DNA from 2 places in the Streptomyces sp. NPDC093586 genome. Region 1 is predicted to be linked to the other one. Evidence: riboswitches for the same ligand, from Rfam matches in the RefSeq annotation. Region 1 holds a riboswitch; the other holds the start of a gene.
The links. A riboswitch is a leader RNA that binds a small molecule or an ion and turns the genes downstream of it on or off. The one in region 1 is predicted to bind thiamine pyrophosphate.
Positions count from the first base shown of each region.

Region 2: it holds a riboswitch for thiamine pyrophosphate, as region 1 does, so the genes downstream of both, thiO (glycine oxidase ThiO) here and ACIRFH_RS19910 (thiamine ABC transporter substrate binding subunit) in region 1, are expected to answer to the same signal.

Region 1 is NZ_JBIWJA010000018.1:58,440-63,625, reverse strand. Features, by position in the region: gene ACIRFH_RS19920 (phosphatidate cytidylyltransferase) at 1-703, shown strand, start outside; gene rlmN (23S rRNA (adenine(2503)-C(2))-methyltransferase RlmN) at 875-1,987, shown strand; TPP riboswitch at 2,024-2,129, shown strand; gene ACIRFH_RS19910 (thiamine ABC transporter substrate binding subunit) at 2,210-3,292, shown strand; gene ACIRFH_RS19905 (ABC transporter permease) at 3,370-4,971, shown strand; gene ACIRFH_RS19900 (ABC transporter ATP-binding protein) at 4,974-5,186, shown strand, end outside.
Region 2 is NZ_JBIWJA010000011.1:148,381-153,566, reverse strand. Features, by position in the region: gene pknB (Stk1 family PASTA domain-containing Ser/Thr kinase) at 1-554, opposite strand, end outside; gene ACIRFH_RS14795 (thiazole synthase) at 727-1,524, opposite strand; gene thiS (sulfur carrier protein ThiS) at 1,528-1,728, opposite strand; gene thiO (glycine oxidase ThiO) at 1,725-2,933, opposite strand; TPP riboswitch at 2,931-3,042, opposite strand; gene ACIRFH_RS14780 (hypothetical protein) at 3,094-3,444, shown strand; gene ACIRFH_RS14775 (NAD(P)/FAD-dependent oxidoreductase) at 3,477-4,739, shown strand; gene ACIRFH_RS14770 (Rv2175c family DNA-binding protein) at 4,806-5,171, shown strand.

The sequences.
Region 1 (5,186 bases):
AGCCGTCGTGGTGGGCCTGTGGGAGCTGACCACGCGGCTCCAGGAGCGCAAGGGCATCAAGGCGCCCCTCGTGCCGCTCGCGGTCGGCGGCGCGGCGATGGTCGTCGCCGGGTACGTGCGCGGCGCCGAGGGCGCGTGGGTCGCCATGGCGCTCACGGCGCTGGCGGTCCTCGTCTGGCGGATGACCGAACCGCCGGAGGACTACCTCAAGGACGTCACGGCGGGCCTGTTCGCCGCCTTCTACGTGCCGTTCCTGGCCACGTTCGTCGCCATGATGCTGGCGGCCGACGACGGCCCTTGGCGCGTCCTGACCTTCCTGCTGCTGACGGTCGTCAGCGACACCGGCGCGTACGCGGTCGGCTGGCGTTTCGGCCGGACCAAGCTCGCCCCGCGCATCAGCCCCGGCAAGACCCGCGAGGGTCTGCTCGGAGCGGTCGCCTTCGCGATGGCGGTGGGCGCGCTGTGCATGCAGTTCCTGATCGACGGCGGTTCCTGGTGGCAGGGCCTGCTGCTCGGCCTCGCGGTCGCGGCCAGCGCCACGCTGGGCGACCTCGGCGAGTCCATGATCAAGCGGGACCTGGGCATCAAGGACATGGGCACGCTGCTGCCGGGCCACGGCGGCATCATGGACCGCCTGGACTCGCTCCTGCCGACGGCGCCGGTGGTGTGGCTGTTGTTGGTGATCTTCGTCGGGGCGGGTTGACGGCGGTCGGGTAGTCTGGAAGGGCTCGCGGCGTATGGCCGCGGGCCCTTTCATCGTCTCCGCCGACGCGGGGATGTTCCAGTGAGGTCTCCTGGCTTCGGCATGGTCCTGCCGTTGTCCCCGCCGACGCGGGGTTGCCACAGGCCCGTCGTCATGAGGAGTTGTCCGACAGTGGCCCGTCCCGTCCCCGGTGAGCTGACCTTCGTCGCCCCGCGCGGAGCCAAGAAGCCGCCGCGGCATCTCGCCGACCTGTCGCCCGCCGAGCGCAAGGAGGCCGTCGCCGCGATCGGTGAGAAGCCGTTCCGCGCGAAGCAGCTCTCGCAGCACTACTTCGCGCGCTACGCCCACGACCCCGAGCAGTGGACCGACATCCCCGCCGGTTCGCGCCAGGGACTCCGGGACGCGCTGCTGCCCGACCTGATGTCGGTCGTCCGGCACCTGTCGACCGACCAGGGCACCACCCGCAAGACGCTGTGGAAGCTGTTCGACGGGACGCTCGTCGAGTCCGTGCTCATGCGCTACCCGGACCGGGTGACCATGTGCATCAGCTCCCAGGCGGGCTGCGGCATGAACTGCCCCTTCTGCGCCACCGGGCAGGCCGGACTGGACCGGAACCTGTCCACCGCCGAGATCGTGCACCAGATCGTCGACGGCATGCGGGCGCTCAGGGACGGCGAGGTCCCCGGTGGCCCCGCGCGGCTGAGCAACATCGTGTTCATGGGCATGGGCGAGCCCCTCGCCAACTACAACCGGGTCGTCGGAGCCATCCGCCGCCTCACCGACCCCGAGCCCGACGGGCTGGGGCTGTCCCAGCGCGGCATCACCGTCTCCACGGTCGGTCTGGTCCCGGCGATCCACCGGTTCGCCGACGAGGGCTTCAAGTGCCGCCTCGCCATCTCCCTGCACGCCCCCGACGACGAACTGCGCGACACCCTCGTCCCCGTGAACACGCGGTGGAAGGTGCGCGAGGTCCTCGACGCCGGCTTCGGGTACGCGGCGAAGTCCGGGCGCCGGCTGTCCATCGAGTACGCGCTGATCCGCGACATCAACGACCAGGCGTGGCGCGGCGACCGGCTCGGACGGCTGCTCAAGGGCAAGCCGGTGCACGTCAACCTCATCCCGCTCAACCCGACGCCGGGCTCGAAGTGGACCGCATCGCGGCCCGAGGACGAGAAGGCGTTCGTGGAGGCCATCGCGGCGCACGGTGTGCCGGTGACCATCCGGGACACCCGTGGGCAGGAGATCGACGGGGCGTGTGGTCAGCTCGCCGCGAGCGAGCGGTAATCTGACCGGCGTACATCTTCGTATTCCGACATCTTCATATTCCGACAGGGGAGCGCCACAGCGCTGAGAGTGCGGCACCGGCCGCAGACCCTCCGAACCTGGCCCAGGTCATTCTGGGTAGGGAGATCGGTCATCACTCGAGCTGTTGCGCCCTGCCCGGGATCCCTCGCCAGGGATCCCGGGCAGGGCCGCGTCTTCTCCTGGTGACCCAGGAGGAATTCCGTGAGCATCACCAAGAAGGCCAGTGTCCTGGTCGTCGGGCTCGGTCTGGTCGGCGGCCTGGCCGCCTGCGGATCGTCGTCCGACGGCCAGAACGAGGGGTCCGACAAGACCGTGACCCTCGTCAGCCACGACTCGTGGGCCGCGTCCAAGAACGTCATCGCGGACTTCGAGAAGAGCTCCGGCTACAAGGTCAGGGTCCTGAAGGACGGCGACGCCGGGCAGGCCGTCAACAAGGCCGTCCTCACCAAGGACAACCCGCAGGGCGACGTCTTCTTCGGCGTCGACAACACGCTGCTGTCGCGGGCGCTCGACAACGGGCTGTTCCAGTCGTACGAGCCCAAGGGCTCCGACATGATCCTCCCCGAGTACCGGGTCGACCAGGACAAGCACCGGGTCACGCCCGTCGACACCGGTGACATCTGCGTCAACTACGACAAGGCGTACTTCAGCGAGCACAAGCTGACCCCGCCCGACTCCTTCGACGACCTCGCCGAGCCCGCGTACAAGAACCTCCTCGTCACCGAGGACGCCGGCAGCTCCTCGCCCGGTCTCGGCTTCCTGCTGGGCACCGCCGCCGAGTACGGCGACGACGGCTGGCAGGACTACTGGAAGAAGCTGAAGGCGAACGGCGTCAAGGTCGTCGACAGCTGGGAGCAGGCGTACAACGAGGAGTTCTCCGGTTCGTCCGGCGGCAAGAAGGCGAAGGGCGACCGCCCGCTCGTCGTCTCCTACGCCTCCTCGCCGCCCGCCGAGGTGATCTACGCCGACCCGAAGCCGGCCACCGCTCCCACGGGCGTCGCCACCGGCACCTGCTTCCGCCAGGTCGAGTACGCGGGCCTGCTGAGCAACGCGCGGAACCCCGAGGGCGGCAAGGCGCTGCTGGACTTCCTGGTCAGCAAGAAGTTCCAGGACGACATGCCGCTGAACATGTTCGTCTACCCGGTGCGGGAGGCGGCCCAGGTCCCGCCGGAGTTCGTGAAGTACGGCCCGCAGGCCAAGAACCCGCAGACCCTGGACCCGAAGAAGATCGCCGACAACCGTGACCAGTGGGTCAAGTCGTGGACCTCGCTCCTCCTGAAGTGACCGAAGTGACCGAAGTGACCAAGGCCGCCCGGTCCGCCGGCACCCGGTGGCGCGGGAGCGCGGCGCGGCTGGCCCTGATGGCCGGCCCCGTCGCGTTCTTCGCGGTCTTCTTCGCCTACCCCGTCGCCGCGATCGTCGCGCGCGGACTCCAGGTCGACGGCGTCTGGCGGTTCGGGCGGATCGGGGACGTCCTGGCCCAGCCCGACGTCCGGCACGTGCTGTGGTTCACCACATGGCAGGCCCTCGCGTCCACCGCGCTCACCCTGCTGATCGCCCTGCCCGGCGCCTATGTCTTCGCCCGCCTCGACTTCCCCGGCAAGCAACTGCTGCGGGCCGTGGTGACCGTGCCGTTCGTGCTGCCGACGGTCGTGGTGGGCACGGCGTTCCTGGCGCTCGTCGGGCGGGGCGGGCTGCTCGACGAGCTGTGGGGCGTACGGCTGGACACCACGGTGTGGGCCATCCTGCTCGCGCACGTCTTCTTCAACTACGCCGTCGTCGTGCGCACCGTCGGCGGGCTGTGGGCGCAGCTCGACCCGCGCCAGGAGGAGGCGGCGCGGATGCTCGGCGCCTCCCCGTTGCGGGCCTGGCGGCGGGTCACCCTGCCGGCGCTCGCGCCCGCCGTGGCCGCCGCCGCGCTGATGGTGTTCCTGTTCACCTTCACCTCCTTCGGCGTCGTCCAGATCCTCGGCGGGCCCGCCTTCTCCACCCTGGAGGTGGAGATCTACCGGCAGACCTCGCACGTGTTCGACCTGTCCACGGCCGCCGTGCTGACCCTGATCCAGTTCGCGGCGGTCTGCGCCATCCTCGCCGTGCACGCCTGGACGGTACGGCGGCGCGAGAGCGCCCTGCGGCTGGTGGACGCGGCCCGCACCGCGCGCCGGCCGCGCGGGGCCGGGCAGTGGGCGCTGCTGGCGGGTGTGCTCGTCACCGTCGCCGTCCTCGTCGTGCTGCCGCTCGCCGTGCTGGTCCAGCGGTCGTTCGGCGCCGGCGGCCTCACGTACTACCGGGCGCTGACCCACGAGGACGGCGGCACCTTCCTCGTCCCGCCGATCGAGGCGGTCGGCAACTCCCTGCAGTACGCCGTCGCCTCCACCGCCGTCGCCGTGCTCATCGGCGGTCTGGCGGCGGCCGCGCTGACCCGGCGCGACACGGGCCGCCTGGTGCGTGGCTTCGACGCCCTGCTGATGCTGCCGCTCGGCGTGTCCGCCGTGACGGTCGGCTTCGGGTTCCTGATCGCACTGGACGAGCCGCCGCTGGACCTCAGATCCTCCTGGATCCTGGTGCCGCTCGCCCAGGCGCTGGTCGGCGTCCCCTTCGTCGTACGGACCATGCTGCCGGTGCTGCGGGCGGTGGACGTACGGCTGCGGGAGGCGGCGGCGGTGCTCGGGGCGTCGCCGTGGCGGGTGTGGCGGGAGGTCGACCTGCCGATGGTGCGGCGGGCGCTGCTGATCGCCGCCGGGTTCGCCTTCGCGGTGTCGCTGGGGGAGTTCGGGGCGACCGTGTTCATCGCCCGGCCCGACAACCCGACGCTGCCGGTCGCCGTGGCGCGGCTGCTGGGGCGCCCCGGGGACCTGAACTACGGGCAGGCGATGGCCCTGTCGACGATTCTGATGGTGGTGTGCGCCGTGGCGCTCGTGGTGCTGGAGCGGCTGCGGACCGACCGGAGCGGGGAGTTCTAGGGATGCTGCTGAGTCTGCGGGACGCGACCGTCCGCTTCGGCGGGCGGGCCGTGCTCGACGCCGTCGACCTGGACGTCGCCGAGCACGAGGTCGTGTGCGTGCTGGGGCCCAGCGGCAGCGGCAAGTCGACGCTGCTGCGCGCGGTCGCCGGCCTGCAGCGGCTGGACGCCGGACGGGTGGAGCTGGACGGACGCGACCAGTCCGGGGTGCCCGCG
Region 2 (5,186 bases), on a different contig from region 1:
GGTGCCAGGTAGGAGACCGTGCCCAGGACCGACCCGGTGGTGCTGGTGACCGTGTCCACGGCCCGCACCAGCCCGAAGTCGGCGACCTTGACCCGGCCGTCGTCCCCTATCAGCACGTTCTCCGGCTTCATGTCCCGGTGCACGAACCCGGCCCGGTGCGCGGCGCCCAGCGCGGCCAGCACCGGCTCCAGGATGTCCAGCGCGGCCCGCGGCTGGAGCGCCCCGCGCTCGCGCAGCACGTCGCGCAGGGTGCAGCCGGCGATGTACTCCATGGCCAGGTAGACGTACGCCCCCTCGGCCCCCTGGTCGAAGACCTGGACGACGTTGGGGTGGTCGAGCCGGGCCACCGACTTGGCCTCGCGGATGAACCGCTCGACGAAGGAGGCGTCGGTGGCGAGCGTCGGGTGCATCACCTTCAGCGCGAGCACGCGGTCCAGGCGGGTGTCCACGGCCCGGTAGACCGTGGCCATCCCGCCGACCGCGATCCGCGCCTCGACGCGGTACCGGCCGTCGAGCACCTGCCCGACCAGAGGGTCCTGAAGGGTCGTGTCCACGCAGGCGAGTGTACGAGCCACCGCGGACCCCACGCCGCCACGCCCGGAAAGACGGGGCGCCACTGCAACGGTCCTGTGACGCTTCCCACGCCGTCCGCGGGCGGGGCCCGCCTCTCGACCGGCCGGAAACGGGTGGTGCCTGGGCGGAAGGGCTCGGCACCGCAGCGCGCGGTCACTGGAAAGCGGGCCGCTCCGGATCGAGCACCGCCAGGCCCTCCGCAGGAGAGGACGCCTCGGCGAAGTGCCGCCGCGGCATCCGCCCCGCCCGCCGCGCCAGCCGCCCCGCCTCCACCGCCGAGCGCATGGCGGCGGCCATCAGCACCGGTTCCTGCGCCCGCGTCACCGCCGAGGCCAGCATCACACCCGCACACCCCAGCTCCATCGCCAGCGCCGCGTCCGACGCCGTACCGGCCCCCGCGTCCAGGATCACCGGCACGCGCGCGTGCTCCACGATCAACTGGAAGTTGTGCGGGTTGCGGATGCCGAGCCCGGATCCGATCGGCGACCCGAGCGGCATGATCGCCGCACACCCGACGTCCTCCAGCTTCCGGGCGAGGACCGGGTCGTCGTTCGTGTACGGCAGCACCGTGAAGCCGTCGTCCACCAGCGTCTCCGCCGCGTCCAGCAGCTCGACCGGGTCCGGCAGCAGGGTGCGCTCGTCGGCGATGACCTCCAGCTTGACCAGGTCCGTGCCGAGGGCCTCGCGCGCGAGGCGGGCGGTGAGGACGGCCTCCCCGGCGGTGAAACAGCCGGCCGTGTTCGGCAGCACCCGGATGCCGAGCTTCTCCAGGACCGACAGCACGGACCCGTGCACGGACGGGTTCACCCGGCGCATCGCGACGGTCGTCAGCTCCGTCCCGGACGCCACCAGAGCGTGCTCCAGCACCTCCAGGCTGGGCGCACCGCCGGTGCCCATGATCAGGCGGGACGAGTAGGCCGTACCGCCGAGGACGAAGGGATCGTCGGCCATGGGTCAGCCTCCTTGGACGGCGGTGAGCACTTCGACGCGGTCGCCGTCGGACAGGGCGGTGGCGGACCACCGCGCGCGCGGGACGACGGTCTCGTTCAGGGCGGCGGCCACTCCGGACGGCGCCGCGGTGAGCGTGCCCACCAGGGTGTCCAGGGCGGTGCCGGGAGCCACCTCGCGCGGCTCCCCGTTGACGGAGATCTTCATACGGTCCGCTCCGTGAGTGCGGCGGCGCCGAAGCGCCGGGGAGTGAAGGGACGGGCCTCCTCCGGGAGCTCCCCGGTGACCAGGACGTGCGCCATGACGTCGCCGGTGACCGGGGTCAGCAGGACGCCGTTGCGGTGGTGCCCGGTGGCCAGCAGCAGCCCCTCGAGACCGGCCGGGCCGAGCAGCGGGGCGTTGTCCGGGGAGCCGGGGCGCAGACCCGCGCGGGTCTCCGCCAGCGGCAGCTCGGTGATGCCGGGGACCAGCTCGTGGGCGTCGCGCAGCAGCTCGTAGACGCCGCCCGCGGTCACCGTCGTGTCCCATCCCAGCTCCTCGCTGGTGGCGCCGACGACCAGCTCGCCGCTCTCCCGGGGCACCAGGTAGAGCGGGTTGCCGCGCACCACGGCCCGCACCGTCCGGCTCAGCAGCGGCCCGTGCGTCCGCGGCATGGTCAGGCGCAGCACCTGCCCCTTCACCGGCCGCACCGGCGGCAGCACGGCGTCCGGCACGCCCGCGAGGCGCCCGCTCAGGCTGCCCCCGGCCAGTACCACCTGCCCGGCCTCCAGCGCCGTGCCGTCGGCCGTGACGACGCCGGTCGCCCGGTCCCCGGCGACGGTGAGCCGGTCGGCCCACACCCGGTGGAGGACCACACCCGCACGCTCGCAGGCGGCCACCAGCGCGCCGGCCAGACGCCGGGGGTCGATCTGGTGGTCGCCGTCCACCCGCAGCCCTCCGCGCACGCCCGGCGCGAGCATCGGCTCCAGGCGCCGGCACTCGCGCCCCGACAGCCACTCGGAGTCCAGACCCGAGCGCTCCTGCAGCGCGTGCAGTTCCCGCAGGTGGGCGCGGTCGTCGGCGTCCAGCGCGACGGCCAGGGTGCCACAGCGGCGGTACCCGAGGTCGTGGCCCGTGAGGTCGGTCAGCTCGGCGGCGAACTCCGGATAGCGGCGGGCCGAGGCGAGGTTCAGCGCGAGCAGCGTCTGCTCGCCGTGGTGCAGCTCCGTGACGGCGGCCAGCATCCCGGCCGCCACCTGGGCGGCGCCGCCGCCCGGCTCCGGGTCCACGAGGGCCGTGGCGAGCCCGCGCTGCGCGGACCGCCAGGCCGTGACCAGGCCGATGATCCCGCCGCCCACGACGAGGACGTCCGGCGTCCGCGGTGACGTGCGGGGTGACGACGGTGCGGACGGTGTGATCGGTGGGGACGACATGGGCGTCCAGCCCCTCCCTTCGCCGGCATGACCCGGATCAGGTTCGTACGGTCGGAGGCCGCCAGCCTCCCTCTCAGCCCGGTGCGTCCGGGCTCCCGCGAGTGCTTTACGTTGGCCACCCTAGCCCGCAGCCGGTCCACCTCGTAAGGGAGCCTCCGCCATGGCCCGTTCGCTCGACGGTCTCGTCCTCGCCCCGGTCGCCGACCAGGCCCCCGGCCAGGTGGGCACCCGCACCCGGTTCGCCTACCACGAGGCGGACGGCGAGGTCTGGGCCGAGTACGCGGGCGGCGACGTCGTACGGGGCCGGCTGGTGGGCACCCGCGAGGGCGACCGGCTCGACTTCCGGTACGTGCAGCTCAGGACCGACGGCAGCACGTCGTCGGGCCACTGCGTGTCGACGGTCGTCGACCTGCCCGACGGGCGGGTGCGCCTGGAGGAGACCTGGGAGTGGGAGTCGCGCCGGGGCAGCGGGACGAGCGTTGTGGAGCAGATCACCGCGTCCGAGGACTGACCGGCGACCCGCCGGGTGCCTAAGGTGATCAGGTGAGCGAGCAGACGCAGGAGCGGGGAGCGGACGCGGGGCGTCGTGTGGTCGTCGTCGGTGCGGGCATGGCGGGCGTGCAGACCGCGGTCGCCCTGCGCGAACAGGGCTTCACCGGCACCGTGACCCTGATCGGAGCCGAACCCCACCAGCCGTACGACCGTCCCCCGCTGTCCAAGGCCGTCCTGCTCGGCACGGCCGAGGGCTCCGCCTTCGACGTCGACTTCGAGGCGCTCGGCATCGAGCTGCGGCTCGGCTGCGAGGCGCTGGGCCTGCGTCCCGACGCGCACCTCCTGGACACCTCCGCCGGGCCCGTGCCGTACGACGCCCTCGTCGTCGCGACCGGCGCCGAACCGGTCCGGCTGCCCGGCGGCGAGGGCGTCCCCGGCGTGCATCTGCTGCGCACCCTGGACGACGCCGAGCGGCTGCGCCCGGTGCTCGCCCGGCAGCACGACATCGTGGTCGTCGGCGCGGGCTGGATCGGCGCCGAGTTCGCCACCGCCGCGCGCGAGGCGGGCTGCGCGGTGACCGTCGTGGAGGCCGCCGACCGGCCCCTCGCCGACGCGCTGCCCGCCGAGGTCGCCGCCCCCATGACCGCCTGGTACGCCGACGCGGGCGCCGTACTGCGCACCCACGCGCGCGTGGAGCGCGTCGAGCCCGGTGAGCCCGGCGAGTCCGGTCACGTCGTCGTCCTCGACGACGGTTCGCGGCTGCCCGCCGGCGCCGTCGTCGTCGGCATCGGCGCCCGGCCCGCCACCGCCTGGCTCGCCGGCTCCGGCGTCGAGCTCGGCCCGCACGGCGAGATCCTGGCCGACGACCACCTGCGCACCTCCGTGCCGGACGTCCACGCGGTCGGCGACTGCGCCTCCTTCCCCTCCGGCCGCTACGGCGAGCGGCTGCTCGTCCACCACTGGGACAACGCCCTCCAGGGCCCGCGCACGGTCGCCGCCGACATCCTCGGCGCCGCCGCCGGCGAGGCCCCGGCGGCCTACGACCCGGTGCCGTACTTCTGGTCCGAGCAGTTCGGCCGGTTCGTCCAGTACGCGGGTCACCACACGTCCGCCGACACCACCCTGTGGCGCGGCGATCCCGCCGGCCCCGCCTGGACGGTCTGCTGGCTGCGCGAGGAGCGGCTGATCGCCCTGCTGGCGGTGGGCCGCCCCCGGGACCTGGCCCAGGGCAGGCGCCTGATCGAGGCGGGCGCCAGGATGGATCCGCGTCTGCTCGCCGACCCCGCGAGGCCGCTGAAGGCGGCGACGGCGTAGTTTGCCGTCGGCGGGTTGGGGCGGCCCCGGCTTCCGACTGTCAGTGCCAGATGGCAGGCTGGAGACGTGACCGAGATTGACGCAAAGATCGATGCTCTCGTACCCGCCTGGCTCACCGTTCCCGACATCGCCGAGATGCTCGGCGTCGAGGTGACCCGCGTGCGGCAGCTGATCAAGGAAGGCCAGCTCATCGCCGTACGCCGCGGGGAGAACCGCGCGCTGCACATCCCGGCGGCCTTCATCGACGGGGACAAGGTCGTCAAGGGCCTGGCCGGGACCCTGACCCTGCTGCGGGACGACGGCTTCACGGTCGAGGAGATGCTGGAATGGCTCTTCACGCCCGACCCGAGCCTGCCCGGCACCCCCGCGCAGGCGCTGAGCGAGAATCGTGGCACGGAGGTGAAGCGCCGCGCCCAGGCGCTCGCCGTCTGACCTGACGCACCGCCC